Regions from separate parts of the Geodermatophilus sp. URMC 61 genome, predicted to be linked through region 1. Evidence: riboswitches for the same ligand, from Rfam matches in the RefSeq annotation. Region 1 holds a riboswitch; the other holds the start of a gene.
The links. Region 1 has a riboswitch for guanidine ahead of ACU610_RS09815 (DMT family transporter). Riboswitches for the same ligand answer to the same signal wherever they lie in the genome.
Positions count from the first base shown of each region.

Region 2: linked by a shared signal. The riboswitch ahead of ACU610_RS10650 (DMT family transporter) and the one ahead of ACU610_RS09815 (DMT family transporter) in region 1 are both predicted to bind guanidine.

Region 1 is NZ_JBRFHZ010000002.1:2,128,814-2,138,898, reverse strand. Features, by position in the region: gene ACU610_RS09840 (serine hydrolase domain-containing protein) at 1-10, shown strand, start outside; gene ACU610_RS09835 (LLM class flavin-dependent oxidoreductase) at 507-1,523, shown strand; gene ACU610_RS09830 (cupin domain-containing protein) at 1,671-2,156, shown strand; gene ACU610_RS09825 (methyltransferase domain-containing protein) at 2,284-3,066, shown strand; gene ACU610_RS09820 (alpha/beta fold hydrolase) at 3,215-4,012, opposite strand; guanidine-III (ykkC-III) riboswitch at 4,186-4,250, shown strand; gene ACU610_RS09815 (DMT family transporter) at 4,263-4,577, shown strand; gene ACU610_RS09810 (MBL fold metallo-hydrolase) at 4,861-5,709, shown strand; gene ACU610_RS09805 (MaoC family dehydratase) at 5,770-6,225, opposite strand; gene ACU610_RS09800 (CaiB/BaiF CoA transferase family protein) at 6,330-7,493, shown strand; gene ACU610_RS09795 (crotonase/enoyl-CoA hydratase family protein) at 7,496-8,260, shown strand; gene ACU610_RS09790 (chemotaxis protein CheB) at 8,358-9,389, shown strand; gene ACU610_RS09785 (CheR family methyltransferase) at 9,394-10,085, shown strand, end outside.
Region 2 is NZ_JBRFHZ010000002.1:2,313,255-2,323,339, reverse strand. Features, by position in the region: gene ACU610_RS10685 (SCO7613 C-terminal domain-containing membrane protein) at 1-1,495, opposite strand, end outside; gene ACU610_RS10680 (hypothetical protein) at 1,619-2,209, opposite strand; gene ACU610_RS10675 (ABC-F family ATP-binding cassette domain-containing protein) at 2,460-4,061, shown strand; gene ACU610_RS10670 (helix-turn-helix domain-containing protein) at 4,329-4,556, shown strand; gene ACU610_RS10665 (enoyl-CoA hydratase/isomerase family protein) at 4,630-5,406, shown strand; gene ACU610_RS10660 (ABC transporter ATP-binding protein) at 5,486-7,384, shown strand; gene ACU610_RS10655 (SgcJ/EcaC family oxidoreductase) at 7,428-7,892, shown strand; gene ACU610_RS10650 (DMT family transporter) at 8,077-8,391, opposite strand; guanidine-III (ykkC-III) riboswitch at 8,403-8,467, opposite strand; gene ACU610_RS10645 (sirohydrochlorin chelatase) at 8,496-9,209, opposite strand; gene ACU610_RS10640 (SDR family oxidoreductase) at 9,206-9,967, opposite strand; gene ACU610_RS10635 (aconitate hydratase) at 9,976-10,085, opposite strand, start outside.

The DNA.
Region 1 (10,085 bases):
GAGCCTGTAGCACCTCTCTCGTATCCCGCCGACCTGGTCGCACGGACCGGATCGGGGTTGCCCTCCTGCCAGTCCCACCGCGCCGTGGGACTCCCGACGGCGTCGCATTCTGCGGACTCGGTCCGTCGACGCCCTCCAGGCCGCCGGATACGACGGGCCGCTGTCGAGCGAGCTCGAGGACCACACCCGTGGCCAGCGCGAGTCGGTGGCGCTCACCGTCGACACCCTGCGATGCGCACTCCCTGCGATGGGGACGACGCGACAGCCGGACCAGTCGTCGTCCATGCGTCGGCGCGAGGTGATCGACGCGAGCAGCGGGCCATCCGTGAAGCCGCCTCTAGAGTGCAGAGCGGGCTCGCGAAGCAGGGCGCGAACTGCTTCGCCCGAGCGTGGTCGCTGCGGCTCACTCGACAGTCGGCGCCGCCCGACGGCATCGTCGCGGTGGGTCAGCGCCATCCGCGTGCACACTCGGCGTTCCGGCCCGAGGTCGGCAGGAGGGAGCTGACGTGCCGGCTACCGAGTTCTACCTGCGGTCCTATCCGCTGCCCGACGACGTGCGGGCCCACGCCGCGGCCGCGGAGGACGACGGCTGGGACGGGCTGCTGCTGACCGACACGCAGAACCTCAGCATGGACGTCGTCGGGTCGCTCTACCTGGCTGCCTCGGGCACGTCGCGGCTGAGGCTCGGCACCGCCGTGACCAACCTCGTCACCCGCCATCCCGCGGTCGTGGCGTCCACGTTCGCCACCCTGCACCACGTCACCGGGGGGCGGGCACACCTGGGCGTGGGCCGGGGCGACACGGCGCTCGAGCTCATCGGGCTCCGGCCGCCGTCGGCGCACGAGTTCGAGCAGCAGGTCGGCCGGCTGCAGACCTACCTGCGGGGTGGCGCGGTCGACGTCGACGGCTTCGACAGCCGGATCACGTGGCTGCCGGTCGCCGGCGACGAGAAGGTGCCCGTGGACGTGTTCGGCTCCGGTCCGCACGTCATCGCGGCCGCGGCTCGGCGGGCCGACCGGGTCACCGTCACCGTGGGGGCGGAACCGGACCGGGTCCAGTGGGCGGTGCGGACGGCACGGGAGGCGCGCGCGGCCGCCGGGCTCGACCCGCAGGCCCTCGACATCGGGGCGTTCGTCGTGGTCGGCGTCGGGACCGACCACGACGCGCTCGACGAGCTCGTGCGCGGCAACGCGAGCATCTCCGCCCACTTCCAGCGCGGCTCGCGCTCATCCCTGTCCACGGCCGACGCCGCCGTCGTCGCCGACGTCAGCGCGCACTACGACGACTACCACCACGGGCTGGAGCACGCGACGCAGGCGGAGACGCTGTCCGGTGACTTCCTGCGGCGGTTCTGCGTCATCGGCGGTCCGGAGGAGTGCGTGGAGCGGCTGCGCCGGCTGATCGGGCTCGGCCTGTCCCACGTGACGGTCGTGGGCGGGTCCCGCGACATCGACTCAGCCGTGCGCGAGCGCTCGGACCGCCTGGTCGCCGAGGAGGTGCTGCCCGCGCTGCGGTCGCCGTAGCGCCGACCGGAGACCAGCTCGCCGGGGTGATCCGGGCATGCGCTCGATGACGGACACCACGCGACGAGGACTCCACGGGGCGTCGGCCGACGCAGACAACCGCGCCGGCCCCCGTCAGACTGCGGGACGTCGTGGAAGGGAGCGACCATGACGACTCAGCACGTTCGTGCGGCCGAGGGCGACACGTACGACCACCTGGGTGTCCGTCTCCGCATGCGCCTCACCGGCCGGGAGACCGCAGGCGTCCTCGCGGTGATCGAGCACGGCGGGCGGCGGGGAGCCGGTGCGCCGCTGCACCGGCACACCCGGGAGGCCGAGACCTTCATCGTCCTCGACGGCGAACTCGACGGTTGGTCGGATGGAGACCGCACGGTCGTGTCGGCGGGAGACACCCTGTACCTGCCTTCGGGCAGCGAGCACGCGTACCGGGTCCGCAGCGCCACCGCACGGTTCCTCCTGCTCATCACGCCGGCCGGTTTCGAGCAGTTCTTCGTCACCGATGGCGTCCCCAGCGATCCCGACGCCGAACTGCCGTCCGTACCCGGACCTCCGCCTCCCGAGGCGGTGGAGCGGCTCGCGCAGATGCTTACCGGCTACGGGGTGTCCATCACCGGTCCACCGCCCACTCCGTGACGGAGGCTCCGGTCGAGGCGACCGCCGAGCAGATCCGACTGGTCGAGCACCAGCAGCTCGACCGTACGGCGCAGCTGGACCCGGTCCCGCCGCGAGTACCGGAGCGCCCCCGGACAGGAGGTCCGACATGTCGATGCTCCAGTTCGACGAGGATGCTGCTCGCCACTTCCAGCGCGTGTACTCCACGCCGGAGGTCGTGCAGCAGCGCGCCGAGGTGCTCGCCCTGCTCGCTCCCCAGCCCGGAGAGCGCGTACTCGACGTCGGTTCGGGACCCGGCTTCCTCGTGGCGTCGTTGGCCGACGCTGTCGGGGCCAGCGGTGCCGTCCACGGACTCGACCAGAGCGCGCCGATGAACGCCGTCGCCCGAGAGCTGATCGGGACCCGGCCGTGGGCCAGCATCGACGACGGCGATGCCGTGGATCTGCCGTACCCGGACGGTGCGTTCGATGCTGCGGTGTCGGTGCAGGTCTACGAGTACGTCGCGGACATCTCGCGGGCCCTGTCGGAGCTGCGCCGCGTGCTGCGGCCGGGTGGACGTGCGCTCGTCCTCGACACCGACTGGGACTCGGTGGTGTGGCACGCCGCCGATCGCCAACGGCATCGCCGCATCATGGCCGCCTGGGAGGAGCACCTCGTTGATCCGCATCTGCCCTGCACCCTGTCGGGGCATCTCCGACGCGCCGGGTTCCGGGTGACCCGGCGGCACCTGATCCCGTTGTTCAATCCCCGTTTCGAGCAGAACACCATCAGCGCGCTCAACATGGAACTGATCGCGCGGTTCGTGGTCGGCCGACAGGGATTGACCGAAGCGGACGTCGAGGCCTGGATGGCCGACCTGCGGCAGCGCGGCGCGGAGGACGACTACCTGTACAGCGTGAACCGGTACTGCTTCCTCGCCGTCGCCGAGTAGCCGGCCCGGCCACCGCGGATCGGACGCGACGTGGATCATCGAGGGTGAGCCGGGTTGGGGATCTCTGGGGATGGCCACCACTCCGGCCATCGGCCTCGTGGTCGAAGGGCTCTTCGAGTCGACGCGACCCGTGGGAAGGGGCCGCTGCTCAGTCGCGCAGATGCTCCGCGACCACCGGTGCGAGCACGTCCGGCGGCACGACGTGGCCATGCCCCTCGACCACGTGGAGACGGCCCTCGGGCAGGAGGTGTGCCAGCCGCCGACTCACGTCCACCATGAACGGGGGGCTCTCGCCGCCCACCATGACCAGGCCGGGCCGAGTGACCCGGCCTGCGACGTCCTCCGGAACCGCGCCGCCTGTCTCGATGTCGCCCATCACCGCCGAGTCGTACGCGAGGGTGGGTGCCAGCGCGGTCAACTCCGCCCATCTGTGCGTTCCGCGCATTCCGTCGATCACCTCCTCCGGCATCCCGGTGAGGCGGCAGAACGTCTCCACCGCATCGGCCCGCCTCTCCTGTGCGAGCAGGCTGCGGATGGTCTGTCCGTAGCGGCGCGCCCCGTCCCGCGCGGACTCGTCGTCGGGCGAGTACGGCGGATCGTGCAGGACGAACTGGTCCACGGGCAGCCCTGCAGCGACGGCCTGCAGCACCAGGGCGGCACCCGAGGAGTGCCCGTAGAGGTGGGCCGGGCCGCCGATCCGGTCGATCAACGCGGCGATGTCCTCGATCTCTCGATCGATGGCATACGGAAGCGTGTCGCCGCTGTCGCCGCGACCTCGCCGGTCGTAGTTGACGGTCGTGAAGTACCTGCCCAGCGCCTGGGCCGTGGGACGCATCAGAGCGCGATCGCACGTGGCGCCACAGACAGCGATCAGCGGCCGGCCGTCGCCGAAGACCTCGTAGGCGATGGAGGTGCCGTCAGCGGAGGCGACGATCTCGTGCGTCATGCGGATCAGACCGGAGAGCGAGGAGGGAGTCATCGGACCCCGCACCCGCCTCGTGTCCCGTAGTGGCCCGCTCGCTGCTGACACGTGGCCGCGTGCCGGCCCGGGGCGCGCCCTCGTCGTCTCGGGGTGGCAACCATCACCAACCGGGCGTACCGCGGCGTGAGACAGTGGGGACAGGCCCGCAACGAGGGTTCCGGACGAGCAGCGCCGTACCCGGACAGCGACAAGACGGCGTCTCCAGGAGACTCCCGTGTACTGGCTCGTGCTCATCATCTCCGGCGTCCTCGAAGCCGTCTGGGCGACCGCGCTCGCCACGACCGAGGGCTTCACCCGCCTGGCACCGACCGTCGTCTTCCTCGTCGGGCTCGCCGCGAGCATGGCCGGCCTCGCCTACGCGATGCGCGGGCTCCCGCTCGGCACGGCATACGCCGTCTGGGTGGGCATCGGCGCCGCTCTGACCGCCGGCTACGCCATGTGGTCCGGACAGGAGCCGGTGTCGGTGCTGCGGGTCTTCCTGCTGCTGGGCATCGTCGGCTGTGTCATCGGCCTGAAGGTCACGCACTAGCAGTCGCACCCAGGTGCTCCTCGGCAGCCTCGCACGTGGGAGACGTCCCGGATGCCGCCCTTGGAGCACCCTCGGAGCGCGGCTCGGGGCAGCCTCTGCACGTCATCTGCCATGCAGCTGCCGGTCATCCGGGTCCGGCCGCGCGATGGAGATCGCGTTCTGGGTTCCACCGCTGCGGGATGCTCGAGGCGACCCCGGCCGACGTGGGACCAGGTGCCGCTTCCGCGCAGCCCGCCGGCCGAGACGGTGGTGACCGGCCGACGACGTCCCCCTGGGAGGCCACGTGGGAACGCCACTGGGATCCGTCGCCTGGATCCACGGTGCCCGGGACTGCCGGCAGAGCACCGACCCGCTCATCCAGGTGCACCCGCTCGACGAGGACACCTTCGTCCTCCGGGTGAGCAAGTGCTTCAGCTTCGAGGCCAACTTCCTGTACCTGCTCCTCGGCGAGGCGCGGGCAGTCCTGTTCGACACGGGACCCCGGCCGGATCCGGGTGCGGGGGACCGGGTGCTGCCGATCCGCCGTGTCGTCGACGAGATCGTCGCCCGGTGGCTGCGGTGCCACGGTCTCGACGCGATCGAGCTGGTCGTCGCCCACACGCACGGCCACGGCGACCACGTCTCCTGGGACCGGGAGTTCCAGGGCAGGCCCCGGACGACGGTGGTGCCACCGACGCTGCCCGGGGTGCAGCGGGCCTTCCGTCTCCCGGACTGGCCGGACGGCGAGGCCCGCCTGGCCCTGGGCGGGCGGACGCTGACGGTGCTCCCCATCCCGGGCCACGAGGACTCCCACGTCGCCGCCTACGACCCCCGGACGCGATCGCTCCTCACCGGCGACACGCTCTACCCCAGCTTGCTCACCGTGCGGAACTGGCCCGCCTACCGGCGCAGCGCCGCCCGGCTGGCGCGGTTCGCGGAGGAGCAGGAGGTCGCCCAGGTCCTCGGCAGTCACATCGAGATGACCCGCGAGCCGGGGGAGGCCTTCCCGCTGGGAACGACCCACCAGCCCGGTGAGCACCCGCTCCCACTGGGTGCGGAGCAGGTCGCCGAACTGCACGCCGCGTGTGAGGCCATGGGCGACGCCCCGCGCGTCGACGTCCACGACGACTTCGTCATCCAGCCACTCGGCTGAGGTGGCCCTGAGGCCGCCCTCGGGGACGTGGGTGGTGGCGCACGAGATGCGCGGGAGACCCTATGCGGGGCGGACCCGGACCAGGTTCATCGCGGTCATGGTCAGCACGACCGCGCCGTCCTGCCGCAGCAGCTCGACGTGCGTGCGCACCAGCCCGCGGTCGGGCTTCGACCGCGACACCCGGGCCTCGGCGACCGTCGTCCGCAGGGTGAGCTCGTCGCCCGGCCGCACCGGGGCCACCCACCGCAGCTCGTCGACCCCGGGGGAGCCGAGGCTGGAGACGGGGGAGAGGTACTCGTCGGCCAGCAGCCGCATCATCAGCGCACAGGTGTGCCAGCCGCTGGCGATCAGCCCGCCGAACGGGCCGGCCGCCGCGGCCTCGGCGTCGACGTGGAACGGCTGCGGGTCGAACCGGCGGCCGAAGTCGACGACGTCGTCCTCCTCGACCCGCAGCGGGCCGTGCTCGGCCGTCGTCCCGGGCACGTAGTCCTCGAACCAGCGCTCGCTCGACGACACCGGTCCGCTCCCGCGGGACGCTCCGCTCCTCGCTCGTTCCTCGCTGACGGGCTTCCGTCCCTGTCCGCTCACGGGTCGAACCGTAGGGCGTTACGGTGCGTCCCGTGCTGCCGCCCTCCGGCCCCCTCGCGGGCACCCGCGTCGTCGAGCTGGCCGGTCTCGGCCCCGCCCCCTACGCCTGCCTGCTGCTGGCCGAGCTGGGCGCCGACGTCGTCAGGGTCGACCGGCCCGGCGGCGGCACGCAGCTGGTGCCGCCGGAGCGGGACGCGCTGGGCCGCAGCCGGCCGTCGGTGGCCGTCGACCTCAAGAGCCCGGCCGGCCGCGACGTCGCCCTCCGGCTGGCGGAGCGCGCCGACGTGCTGGTCGAGGGGCTGCGCCCGGGCGTCACCGAGCGGCTCGGCGTCGGCCCCGACGACGTCCTCGCCCGCAACCCGCGGCTGGTCTACGCGCGGATGACCGGCTGGGGCCAGGACGGCCCGCTCGCCGACCGCGCCGGGCACGACATCAACTACCTGGGGCTCACCGGCGCCCTGCACGCCATCGGGCCGGCGGAGGCGCCGGTCCCGCCGCTCAACATCGGTGCCGACTTCGGCGGCGGCGCGCTGTTCCTCGTCGTCGGGGTGCTCGCCGCCCTGCTCGAGCGGCAGACGAGCGGGCGCGGCCAGGTGGTCGACGCGGCCATGGTGGACGGCGCTAGCTCGCTGGTCACCATGGTCTACGGCCTGCTCGCCGCCGGTGCCTGGCAGGACCGCCGCGCGGCCAACCTCCTCGACGGGGCCGCGCCCTTCTACGGCACCTACGCCTGCGCCGACGGCCGGCACGTGGCGGTCGGCGCCATCGAGCCGCAGTTCCACGCCCAGCTGCTCGCCGGCCTGGGCATCGACCCCCGCGTGCACGGCGGGCAGCTCGACGTCGCCGGCTGGCCGGAGCAGCGCGCGCGGATCGCCGCCGCCTTCGCCACCCGCTCCCGCGACGAGTGGGCCGAGGCCTTCGCCGGCACCGACGCCTGCGTGACGCCGGTGCTCGGGCTGACCGAGGCGCCGCAGCACCCGCACCTGACCGCCCGCGGCACCTTCGCCGACCGCGGCGGGCACCCCGAACCGGCGCCGGCGCCGCGCTTCTCGCGCACGCCGGGCGCGGTGCGCGGGGCACCCCGTGCGCCCGGCCAGGACACCCGCACGGCGCTGGCCGCGTGGGGCTTCGGCGAGGACGAGGTGGCCGGCCTGCTGGAGGCCGGTGCGGTGGTGCAGGCGGAGCGAGGGGAGTAGCAGTGGGCGACGGGGTGCGGGTCGAGCGGCGCGAGGGCGTCCAGGTCGTCACGATCGACCGGCCGGAGGCGCGCAACGCCCTGGACCGGGCCGTCGCCGAGGCGGTGGCCGCCGCGGTCGACGAGCTGGACGCCGACGACGAGCTGCGGGTCGGCGTCCTCACCGGCGCCGGCGGCACCTTCTCCGCCGGCATGGACCTCAAGGCCTTCCTGCGCGGTGAGACGCCTGCGATCGAGGGCCGCGGGCTGTGCGGCATCACGCAGACCCCGCCGCGCAAGCCCCTGGTGGCCGCGGTCGAGGGCTGGGCGCTGGCCGGCGGTTTCGAGCTGGTGCTCGCCTGCGACCTGGTGGTGGCCGCCGAGACCGCGCGCTTCGGGGTGCCCGAGGTCAAGCGCTCGCTGGTCGCCGCCGGCGGCGGCGCGCTGCTGCTGCCGGCACGGGTGCCGCGCAACGTGGCGATGGAGATGCTGCTGACCGGCGACCCGATCGACGCCCGGCGGGCCGCGGAGGTCGGCCTGGTCAACCGGGTCACCCCCGAGGGCGGAGCGCTGGAGGGCGCCCTCGCACTGGCCGCGACGATCGCCGCGAACGGCCCGCTGGCCCTGGCCGCGACCAAGGCGGTCGTCCTCGGCAGCGTCGACTGGACCACCGCGGAGGGCTGGCAGCGGCAGAACGAGCTCGTCGCGCCGGTCTTCACGAGCGAGGACGCCCGGGAGGGGGCGGCGGCCTTCGCCGAGAAACGCCGCCCGGTCTGGCGCGGCCGCTGAGGACACGCCGCCGTCCGGGCGGACGGGGAACTACCGTTTCGGTGCACGCGCCGCCGGCGGACGACCGGGGGCGCGGCCGAGCGACGGGTGGGGGACGGTGCCGACGACGCAGCGGGACCTCGTGGTGGTCGGCGCCTCCGCCGGCGGGGTGGAGGCGCTGCGCGACCTGCTGGGCCGCCTGCCGGCCGACCTGCCGGCCGCCGTCCTCGTCGTGCTGCACATGCCGCCGGGAGCGCGCAGCGCGCTGCCGGCCATCCTCGACCGGGTCTGTGCGCTGCCGGTGCGCCCGGCCGAGCACGGCGACCCGTTGGAGCACGGCACGGTCACCGTCTGCGTCCCCGACGTCCACCTGATGGTCGACGGCGACCGCATCGCGCTGTCCCGCGGACCGCGGGAGAACGGCCACCGCCCGGCGGTCGACGTCCTCTTCCGCTCGGCGGCCCGCGCGGCCGGCCCCCGGGTCGTCGGCGTCGTCCTCTCCGGGACCCTGGACGACGGCACCGCGGGGATGATCGCCGTCCGCGCCCGCGGCGGGGTCGGCGTGGTGCAGGACCCGGACGACGCGATGTACGCCAGCATGCCGCGGCACGCGCGCGAGGTCGGCGGCGCCGAGCACGTCGTCCCGGTCGCCGCGATGCCGGAGCTGCTGGCCCGGCTGCTCGAGGAGGAGGTCGACGTGGCCGAGGTGCCACCGCCGTCCGAGCTGATGGAGACGGAGGCCGCGATGGCCGAGCTCGACGGCGGCACCTACGACGCCGCGGACCGGCCCGGCGTGGCGTCCGGCTTCGGGTGCCCCACCTGCCACGGTGCGCTGTTCACGATCACCGAGGGGCCGATGGAGCGCTACCGCTGCCGGGTGGGCCACGCGTGGTCCCCCGAGGCCCTCGCCGAGGAGCAGTCGCAGGCCCTGGAGGGCGCCCTGTGGATGGCGTTGCGCGGCCTGGAGGAGCGCGCGGCGCTGAGCCTGCAGATGGGCCGGCGGGCCGAGGAGCGCGGGCACCGGCACAGCGCCCGGCGGTTCCGCGTCCGCTACGACGAGGCCCGGGACGCCGCTGCGCTGCTGCGCGAGCTGCTGCACCGCGGCGAGCTGGGCGGCTCGGCGCTGCCGGACGCGGTCGAGGAGGGCTGAGCCGGTGGGGGAGCAGGACCGGCAGGAGGACGACGCGGTGCTCGAGGACACCGACGAGGAGACGACCGAGACGGCGACCGCCCCGGACCCCGACCTCGAGGCGCTGCTGGTCTACCTGCGCGAGCGCCGTGGCTTCGACTTCACCGGCTACAAGCGGCCCAGCCTGAGCCGGCGGATCCGGCGGCGGATGAGCGAGGTCGAGGTGGCCTCCTTCGGGGAGTACCAGGACTTCCTCGAGGTCCACCCCGAAGAGTTCACGCCGCTGTTCAACACGATCCTGATCAACGTCACCAGCTTCTTCCGCGACCCCGCGGCCTGGGACCACCTGCGAGAGGATCTGCTGCCGGGCCTGCTCGCCGACGCCGGGCCGGTCGTCCGGGTGTGGAGTGCCGGCTGCGCGTCGGGTCAGGAGGCCTACAGCCTGGCCATCCTGCTGGCCGACGCCCTCGGCGCCGACGAGTTCCGCGAGCGGGTCAAGATCTACGCGACCGACGTCGACGAGGAGGCGCTCTCGTACGCCCGGCAGGCCTCCTACACCGAGCGGGAGCTGGCCGGGCTGACCCCCGAGCAGGTGGGGGAGTACTTCACGCCCGAGAACGGCCGGTTCGCCTTCCGCAAGGACCTCCGCCGCTCGGTCATCTTCGGCCGCAACGACCTGGTCCAGGACGCGCCGATCTCGCACATCGGCCTGCTGCT
Region 2 (10,085 bases), 180 kb from region 1:
GTCCCGGACCCCACGTCGGCCAGGACGGTCCGTCGGCCAACCGCGGCCCCGCGGCGAGCAGCAGGCCCAGCGCCGCCGACAGCGTGTACGCCTCGACCAGCGACCAGTCCACCAGCGCGGCGGCCGTCCACGCGGCCACCACCAGCTGGGCGGCGCCCGCCCGCCACGCGGGAGAGCCCTCGGGCTCGCTCCTGCGGGGGTCCGGCGTGTGCCAGACGAACCAGCCCCAGGCGCAGGTCAGCAGCCCCTGGGCGGCCAGCTGCACCGCCAGCGCTCCGCGGTCGCGAGCGACGACCAGCAGCACCGCGGCCAGAGCCGCGCACACCGCGCCGGTCACGACGGTGGCCCGCCGGGTCTGCGGGTCGAGCACCAGGCCCGCCCCGAGCGACGCCGCGTAGAGCAGGCCCAGGAAGCCCGCGGCCGCGCCGACGCCGACGAGCCCGTTCGCGGCCGCGACCAGCGCGGCGGCGGCCAGGCAGCCGACCGCCGCGGGGACGGCGACCGGCCGGTCGTCCTCGCGCAGCGCCGCGACCAGCACGCACGGCAGCGCGGTCAGCACCAGCAGGAGGACCAGCTCCATCCACCGCGACCCGGCGACCAGCTGGCCGACGCTGACCACCACCAGCGTGCCGCCGGCCGCGAGGGCCGCCGGCAGGAACAGCCCGCGCACCCAGCCGGTCAGCAGAGCTTCGGCGGCGGTGGCGAGCAGCACCCCGGTGTAGCCGGCGAGCAGCACCGCACCAGGGCCCGGAGCGCCCAGGGCGCCGCCGAGCGCCGCACCCGAGACCACGCCGGCCAGCACGGGAACGGCGACCGGTGGCCCCAGCAGCGGCTCCAGGGCGCGGACCAGCCGGGCGGCGACCAGTTCCAGCGCAGCGGCGACGGTCAGGGCGGCCGACGTCCAGCGGGCGGCCGGGTCGTCGGACCACGCCGTCCCCAGGGCGGCTCCCACGCCGCCGACCCACCACGGGGCGGTGGTCACCAGGGCGACCCGCGCGACGAGCCGCCGGGCGCCGAGCGCGACGCCGAGCCCGACCAGTGCGACGGTCAGCACCCAGACGGTGCGGACGATGCCGGCCTCGGATCCGTCGAGAACGCGGACCGCGGCCAGCTGCAGGGCGAGCCAGGCCGCCAGCGGCCAGGTGGCGGGGCGGCGGAGTAGGCGGGCGAGGAGCAGGAAGACCCCGCCCAGCACCAGCGGGGGGACGACGGAGCCGCGCAGCAGCGGGGTCCCGGCGTCGGCCCCCAGCACGGCCAGCGCCACCGCGGCCGCGGCCAGCGTCTCCTCGGTGGCGCGCAGCCGGGCGTGCGACCCCCAGGCCGAGGCACCGGCGGCCGCCGCGGCCAGCACGAGCAGCAGCACCCTCGCGGACCCGCCTCCGTAGACGGCGGCCGCGGCTCCGCCGGCGCTGACGACCAGCACGGCGCCGACGACCAGCAGCAGCTGCGGCGGACGGGTGCGGTAGGGGAGCGGCGGCACCGGTGCTGAGCCCACGACCGCCCCCTCCCGAGTCCGTGCGACCGGTCCACGGTAGGGCGGGGCGACCGCCGGGCGCGCCCCGGCCGCTCAACGCATCCGCGCCACCCGGGCCACGGCTCTCGTCCTCGCCCGGCGGGGTCAGACGCCGTGGCGGAGCGAGACGAGCAGTGCGACCCCGACGACCCCGACCACGACCGTCGTGACCGGGACGAGGGGCAGCCGCGGTGCCAGGCGGGGATCGCGTCGCACGACCAGGGCGACCGCACCGGCTGTGGCGAGCAGACCTGTCACGGTCCAGGAGTCGGTCGCCGTCCCTGCGATGGTGAACAGCAGGCCGTATCCCGCGACGAGCGCAGCGCCGAGCCGCATCAGTGTCTCCGCGAGCTGCGCCGGGACCGCGGGCAGGCGGCCCGACGCCACCGCGTCGAGGAGCACGGTGATCAGCATCCCGGCGAACGAGGCGACCCCCGGACCCCACCCGGTCGGGCGGAGCAGGGGCAGCACCAGGGGCAGGACCGGTTGGGCCGCGAGCAGGGCCATCACCGGCGCGACCACCACGCTGTGGGTCAGCCGCCCCAGGCACAGCACGGCGCCCAGGACCAGGAGGCAGGCGGCTGCGGTCCGCTGCTCCACGGGGATGCCACCCTCGACGGCGGAGGGGCTGCCCAGCGCGGTGGTCAGGAGCGCGATCGTCGGGACGACGACCACGACGGCACCGGGGATCAGCATCGCCTCTCCCAGAGCGACCCGGCGGGATGGTGGCGCGTCGGCGGCCGACCGTCCCTCCTCGTCACACGGCCGCGCGCCGGCGGGACAGGACGGGACCGGCGAGTCGTCGTCGGGCGGGGTCACGGCAGGGATGGTGGCGCGCTCCCGGCCTGCGCGGGAGCCGCTTGCTCCGTCTGTGGACGACGCGCTGCCGCCGATGTCACCCGGAACCCGGTCGGGAGCGGGCCGCCGAGCGCCTATCCTGGGATCAGTGATCACGACGACCGGCCTGGAGCTGCGCGCCGGGGCCCGCGTCCTCATCGGTGACGCGAACCTCCGCGTGCAGCCCGGCGACCGCATCGGCCTCGTCGGCCGCAACGGCGCCGGGAAGACCACCACCCTCACCACGCTCGCCGGCGAGCGGCTGCCGCACGCCGGGAAGGTGGAGGTCACCGGCGAGGTCGGCTACCTGCCGCAGGACCCGCGCAGCGGCGACCTGGACACCACCGCCAGCGACCGTGTGCTGTCCGGCCGCGGGCTCGACGTGCTGCGCGCGCAGATGACCAAGGCGCAGGTCGCGATGGCCGAGCCGGCCGACGACGCCGAGCGCGACCGGGCCGTGCGCCGCTACGGGCGGCTCGAGGACCAGTTCGCCGCGCTCGGCGGGTACGCCGCGGAGAGCGAGGCGGCGCGGATCTGCACCGCGCTGGGCCTGCCCGACCGCGTGCTGCAGCAGCCGCTGCGCACCCTCTCCGGCGGTCAGCGGCGCCGGGTCGAGCTCGCCCGGATCCTCTTCTCCGACGCCGAGACGCTGCTGCTCGACGAACCGACCAACCACCTCGACGCCGACTCGATCACCTGGCTCAAGACGTTCCTCGCCGCGCACAAGGGCGGCCTCATCGTCATCAGCCACGACGTCGAACTCCTCGACGCCGTCGTCAACAAGGTGTGGCACCTCGACGCCAACCGGGCCACGGTCGACGTCTACAACCTCGGGTGGAAGCCCTACCTCGCCCAGCGGGAGACCGACGAGCGCCGGCGGCGGCAGGAGCGGGCCAACACCGAGCGCAAGATCGACGCCCTGACCGCGCAGGCGGACAAGATGCGCGCCAAGGCCACCAAGGCCAAGGCCGCGCAGAGCATGGACAAGCGTGCGCAGCGGCTGGCCGCCGGGCTCGAGGAGGTCCGGGTCGCCGACCGGGTGGCCAAGCTGCGGTTCCCGACGCCGGCCGCGTGCGGCAGGACGCCGCTGACCGCCGAGGGGCTGTCGAAGAGCTACGGCTCGCTCGAGGTGTTCACCGACGTCGACCTCGCCGTCGACCGTGGCGCGCGGGTCGTCGTCCTCGGGCTGAACGGCGCGGGGAAGACGACGCTGCTGCGGATGCTGGCGGGCGCCGAGGCGCCCGACACCGGCGAGGTCAAGCCCGGGCACGGACTGCGCATCGGCTACTACGCGCAGGAGCACGAGACCCTCGACCACGACCGCTCGCTGCTGGAGAACATGCGCGCGGCCGCTCCGCAGAGCACCGACACCGAGCTGCGCCGGATCCTGGGGGCGTTCCTGTTCACCGGGGAGGCCGCCGACCAGCGTGCGGGCACCCTCTCCGGCGGTGAGAAGACCCGGCTCGCGATGGCCACGCTGGTCGTCTCCGGCGCCAACGTGCTGTTGCTCGACGAGCCGACCAACAACCTCGACCCGGCCAGCCGCGAGCAGGTGCTTGACGCGCTGCGCACCTACACCGGGGCCATCGTGCTGGTCACCCACGACGAGGGCGCCGTGCGCGCGCTGAACCCGGACAAGGTGATCCTGCTGCCCGACGGCACCGAGGACGCCTGGAGCGAGGACCTGGCCGACCTGGTCGAGCTGGCGTAGCGATGACATCGCCGTCCTACCGGACGGCACCGCGGCCACGTGCCGTCCCCGGCCGGCGTTGAGCCTCTGCCCGGCCACGCCGGCCCGGGGTCGATCCGGCCTCGGATCGGCGACCTCCCAGCTTCCTGCCTCCTTCGCGTGGCCGGTGTCGCCCGGTCGGGTGATCATGAGGTGGTGGGACGCCGAGGTCACCGGGGCCCGGCGCCGACGGGACGAGCAGCGTCGACGGGTCACGGGCCCGCGGCTGGTTGCTGACGGAGGGGAGTCATGGCCGACTCGAGCACCGCGGATCTGAGCAAGGGCAAGCGCATCACCGGGGGCGACCGCACGTCGCTGGCCGACGAGCTCCGCAAGCGCTACGACGGGGGCGAGAGCATCCGCTCGCTGGCGTCGTCGACCAACCGGTCCTACGGCTTCGTGCACCGGCTCCTGTCGGAGTCCGGCGCCACCTTGCGCAGCCGCGGGGGAGCCAACCGGAACAGCAAGAAGAGTTGAGCGAGCTCGCGAGCTCAACCGGGGACGGAGCACCTGCCGGCACGCGGTCGACGAGCGTCGGCGAGGGGGACGCGTGACCGGTCCCCAGCCGGACGGGTGGGTGAGGACGGCCCGCGACGGCGCCGTCCTCACCGTCACCCTCGACCGGCCGGACCGGCTCAACGCGCAGACCCCGGCCACCTGGGCGGCCCTCGCCGCCGTGGGCGCCGCCCTGGACGAGGACGTGCGGGTGGTCGTCGTCCGCGGCGAGGGACGCTCGTTCTCCGCGGGTCTGGACCGCAGCCTGTTCAGCGCCGACCCCGGCACCGCCGGCGGCCTGGGCGAGCTGGGCCGGCTGCCCGCCGAGGAGGCCCAGGAGCGCATCCGCCGCTACCAGGGGGGATTCCGGTGGCTGCGCTCGCCGGGGATCGTCTCCGTCGCCGCGGTGCAGGGGCACGCCATCGGCGCCGGCGCGCAGCTCGCGCTCGCCTGCGACCTGCGCGTGTTCACCGAGGACGCCGACCTGCGGCTGCCCGAGGTCACCCTCGGGCTGGTGCCCGACCTCACCGGCACGAGCACGCTGACCGAGCTGGTGGGCTACTCCCGGGCGATGGAGATCTGCCTGACCGGCCGCCCGGTGCCGGCCGCCGAGGCGCTCGCACTCGGGCTGGCCAACGCCGTCGTCCCGGCCGACGGGCTCGACGAGGCGGTGGGCACGCTCGTCGAGGCCATCACGGCGGCGCCGGTGGGAGCCAGCCGGGAGACCGCGGCCCTGGTCCGCTCCGCCGTCCGCAACGACCCGGAGGCCCAGGACGCCGCGGAGCGGGCCGCCCAGACCCGGCGCCTGGCCGAGCTGGTCGGCGGCGGCTGAACCGTCGGAGGGCACTGCCAGACTGCCTCCGGAACAGCCCGCCCGGCAGGGGTGTTGGCCGGTCGGGAGAGGGGGTGGCATGGACGTGAGCGGTCCCATGACCTCCATGGCGGCGATGCGGTCCTTCCGCCGCGACCCGTCCGTCGTCGCGCGGGAGCTGCCCAAGGGCACCGTCCGGCGCATCCTCGGTATCGCCCGGCCCTACCGGCGCGACCTGACCTGGTTCGTGCTGCTGGTGATCGGCTCGTCGGTCATCGGCGTGCTGACCCCGCTGCTGGCCGGGCGGATCGTCAACCGGATCGCGAGCCTGGAGGGGACGGCGGGCGACGTCGTTCGCATCGCGCTGCTCATCGCCGGTCTCGCGGTCGTCGACGCCGGCATCTCGCTGGCCACCCGCTGGTACTCCGCGCGCATCGGCGAGGGCGTCATCTACGACCTGCGCAGTCGGGTGTTCGAGCACGTCCAGCGGATGCCGGTCGCCTTCTTCACCCGCACCCAGACCGGAGCGCTGGTCAGCCGGCTGAACAACGACGTCATCGGCGCCCAGCAGGCCTTCACCTCGACGCTGTCGGGAGTGCTCTCCAACGCCATCGGCCTGGTGCTCACCGCCGGCGTCATGTTCTCGCTGTCCTGGCAGATCACCACGCTCTCGCTGGTGCTCGTGCCGGTCTTCGTGCTGCCCGCGCGCCGGATCGGCCGGCGGCTGCAGGAGATCACCCGGGAGTCCTACGGGCTCAACGCCTCGATGAACGCGACGATGACCGAGCGGTTCAACGTCGCCGGCGCGCTCCTGGTCAAGCTCTTCGGCCGGCCCGAGGCGGAGGCCGAGGGCTTCCGGGGCCGGGCCGCCCGGGTCCGCGACATCGGCGTCCTCTCGGCCATGTACGGCCGCACCTTCTTCACCGCGCTCACCCTCGTGGCGGCGCTGGCCACCGCGCTGGTCTACGGCCTCGGCGGCTGGCTGGCCTTCACCGGATCGCTCAGCCCCGGCGACGTCGTGGCGCTGGCCCTGCTGCTGTCCCGGCTGTACGGCCCGCTGACCGCCCTGTCCAACGTCCGGGTCGACGTCATGAGCGCGATGGTCAGCTTCGACCGCGTCTTCGAGGTGCTCGACCTGCAGCCGATGATCCGCGAGGAGCCCGACGCCGTCCCGCTGCCCGCGGACGACCGGTCGATCGAGTTCGAGCACGTCTCGTTCAGCTACCCGTCGGCCGCGGACGTCTCGCTACCGTCACTGGAGGACGTGTCGCTGCCCGAGCACGGCGGGCCGACGGCGGTGCTGCACGACGTCTCCTTCCGTGTCGAGCCCGGCCGGCTCGTCGCACTGGTCGGGCACTCCGGCGCCGGCAAGTCGACCATCGCGAACCTGGTACCGCGGCTGTACGACGCGACCAGCGGCACCGTGCGGGTCGGCGGCATCGACGTCCGGCACGCCACACTGGCCTCGCTGCGCGACGCGATCGGCGTGGTCACCCAGGACGCGCACCTGTTCCACGACTCGATCCGCGCCAACCTGCTCTACGCCCGGCCGCAGGCGACCGACGACGAGCTGTGGGCCGCGCTGAGCGGCGCCCGTATCGCGGCGCTGGTGCGGTCGCTGCCCGACGGGCTGGACACCGTCGTCGGCGATCGCGGCTACCGGCTCTCCGGCGGGGAGAAGCAGCGGCTGGCGATCGCCCGGGTGCTGCTCAAGGCGCCGGGCATCGTGATCCTCGACGAGGCCACCGCGCACCTCGACAGCGAGTCGGAGATGGCGGTGCAGCACGCCCTGGACACCGCGCTGGAGGGTCGGACGTCGCTGGTCATCGCCCACCGGCTGTCCACCATCCGCAGCGCCGACCAGATCCTCGTGGTGGACGACGGTCGCATCGCGGAGTCGGGCACACACGAGGAGTTGCTGGCGCTCGGCGGCCGGTACGCCGACCTCTACCGCACCCAGTTCGCCGTCGGCGAGGGGCGAACGGTCGGCGCGGCGTGACCACTACCGTCACTCCTGTCCCAGCAACGCAGGAGGAGCCAGCGTGACGTCCGCGCACCCGAACGACGCCCAGATCCGTGCGCTCTACGCCCAGTTCCTCGACGGCTGGAACCGGCGCAGCGGCGCCGCGGTCGCCGCTGCCTTCGCCGACGACGGGGACATCGTCGGGTACGACGGCACCCAGCACCACGGGCGTCTAGCCATCGCCGCCGACTTCCGGCAGATCTTCGCCAGCCACCAGACGGCCACCTACATCTCGGTGATCCGCTCCGTGCGACCGGTGGCGCCCGGGGTGGCCCTGCTCCTGGCCCACGCCGGGATGATCCCGCCCGGGAGCAGCGACATCGACCCACGCTTCCACACGGTCCACACGGTGATCGCGGTCGACGAGGGCGCCGGCCGCTGGCGGATCTCGCTGCTGCAGGCGACACCGGCGGCCTGGGACCAGCACCCCGAGGCCCGCGAGACGCTGACCCAGGAGCTGCGCGGGTTGCTCGCACCGCGCTGACCTGCAATTCGTCGTCCCCGGTACAGCGACTGCAAGAGGCCGCACCGGGGCGACGGCCTCCTTCCCCGTCGCGAGCGGGGCAGGGGCTCGAACAGCCTCCCGGCAGGTGGGAGGGCCCCGTCCTCCCCCGCCCTCCGCAGGCTCGGGGCGGCGTCCTGGACGGGGCCGGGGCAGGGGTCCTTCCTCAGTGCAGGACCTTGAGCCCCACGACGCAGCCGACGATCCCGGCGAGCAGCAGCAGTCGCACCGGGGACACCGGCTCCTCGCCGGACACCATGGCGATCACGACGGTCAGCACCGCGCCGATGCCGACCCAGACCGCGTACGCCGTCCCGACGGGCAGCTCGCGCATCGCGTAGGCCAGCCCGACCATGCTCAGCGTCATCGCGACGCCGAACACCACCGACGGCACCAGGCGGCTGAACCCCTCGGAGCGGCCCAGCGCGGTGGCCCAGACGGCCTCCAGCACACCGGACAGGACGAGCACGAGCCAGGACACGACGGCCTCCACAGGCGCCGTCTTGTCGCTGTCCGGGTACGGCACCGCTCGTCCGGGGGCCGGGAGGAGGCCCGACCCCAGGATCCCAGATCGGGTGCCGGTCGTCAGCTCGCGGCGGACCAGGCGGCGACCGCGGCGTCGTAGCGGTCGAGCAGCACGGCGGCGATGCGGTCGTCGGGCAGCAGGGGAGCGGTGACCGCGTCCGCGCCGGCCCCGCCGAGCCTGTCGTGGAAGTGGCCGGGCGCCAGCAGGTAGGCGGCGAGCACCACCCGCCGCGCACCGGCGGCCCGGGCGGCGGCGACCGCCTCGGGCACCGGGGGCTGCGCGGCCGAGCCGTAGCCGGTCGTCACCGGCCCGGTCCAGCGCTCCCGGAGCGCCGCCGCGGTGGCGTCGACGTCGGCGACCGAGCGCGGGTCGCTGGAGCCGGCGGCGGCGAGCACCACGGCCGTGCCCGGGTCGCCCGGGTCGGCGCCGACGGCCCGCAGCCGGTCGTGCAGGACGGCGACCAGCCGCGGGTCGGGGCCCAGCGGGCGGGCGGCGCGGGCCGCGGCGTGCTCGCGCACGGCCCGGGCGATGTCGACGTGCACGTGGTAGCCGCCGGAGAGCAGCAGGGGGACGACGACCGAGGGCCGCCCCTCCTCGGCCAGGTCCGCCACGACGTCGGCCACCGTGGGCGGCTGCACGTCGACGAACGCGGCGGTGGTGACCAGGCCGGGGCGCAGGGTCCGGGCGGCGAGCGCCAGCTCGGCGATCAGCCGCCGGCCGGTGGGGTTGCGGGTGCCGTGCGCGCAGGCGACCAGCACGGGAGCGTCGGTCACGGTGTCCTCAGCCGGCCACCGTCGACCGCGACGGACGTGCCGGTGACGTAGGAGGCGGCGGGGGAGAGCAGGAAGGCCGCCACGCGGCCGAACTCGGCGGGTTCGCCGACCCGGCCCAGCGGGATGCCGGACTCGGCGCAGGCACGGGCGCGCGCCGGGTCGCCGGAGGCGTCCTCGCGCCCGACGACCAGTTCGGTGGCGAACGTGCCCGGCAGCAGCCCGACCACCCGGATCCCGCGGGGGGCCAGCTCGTCGGCCAGCTGCTTGGCGGTCATCGCCAGGCCCGGGCGCAGGCCGTTGGAGACCGCCAGGCCGGGCAGCGGCGAGCGGGCGGAGGTGGAGAGCACGAAGCCGATCGCGGCGCCCTCGCCGAGGTGGGGGACCAGCGTCCGCACCAGCCGGAGCGGGCCGAGCAGCACGCTCTCCACGCCGTCCCGCCAGACCGCCTCGGGGGTCTCCAGCACGGTGCCGGGCTCCGGGCCGCCGACGCTGATGAGCGCACCGTCCACCCGGCCGAGCCGGTCCCGGGCGGCCGCGACCAGCCGCTCGGCCGCGTCGACGGCGGTGAGGTCGGCGGCCAGGCCGTGTGCCGCCGGCGGCCCGCCGAGGGCGGCGACAGCGGCGTCCACGGCGTCGTCGGAGCGCGCGTTCACCAGGACGCGCGCCCCGTCGGCGACGAGGGCCTGGGCGGCCGCGAACCCCAACCCCCGGCTCGCGCCGGTGACCAGGTAGCCGCGGCCGCCCAGGCCCAGGTCCATCCGGGGGATCAGCCGCGCAGCGAGCGCAGCACGTACTGCATGATCCCGCCGTTGCGGTAGTAGTTCGCCTCACCGGGGGTGTCGATGCGGACGACGGCGTCGAACTCGACGTCGCCCG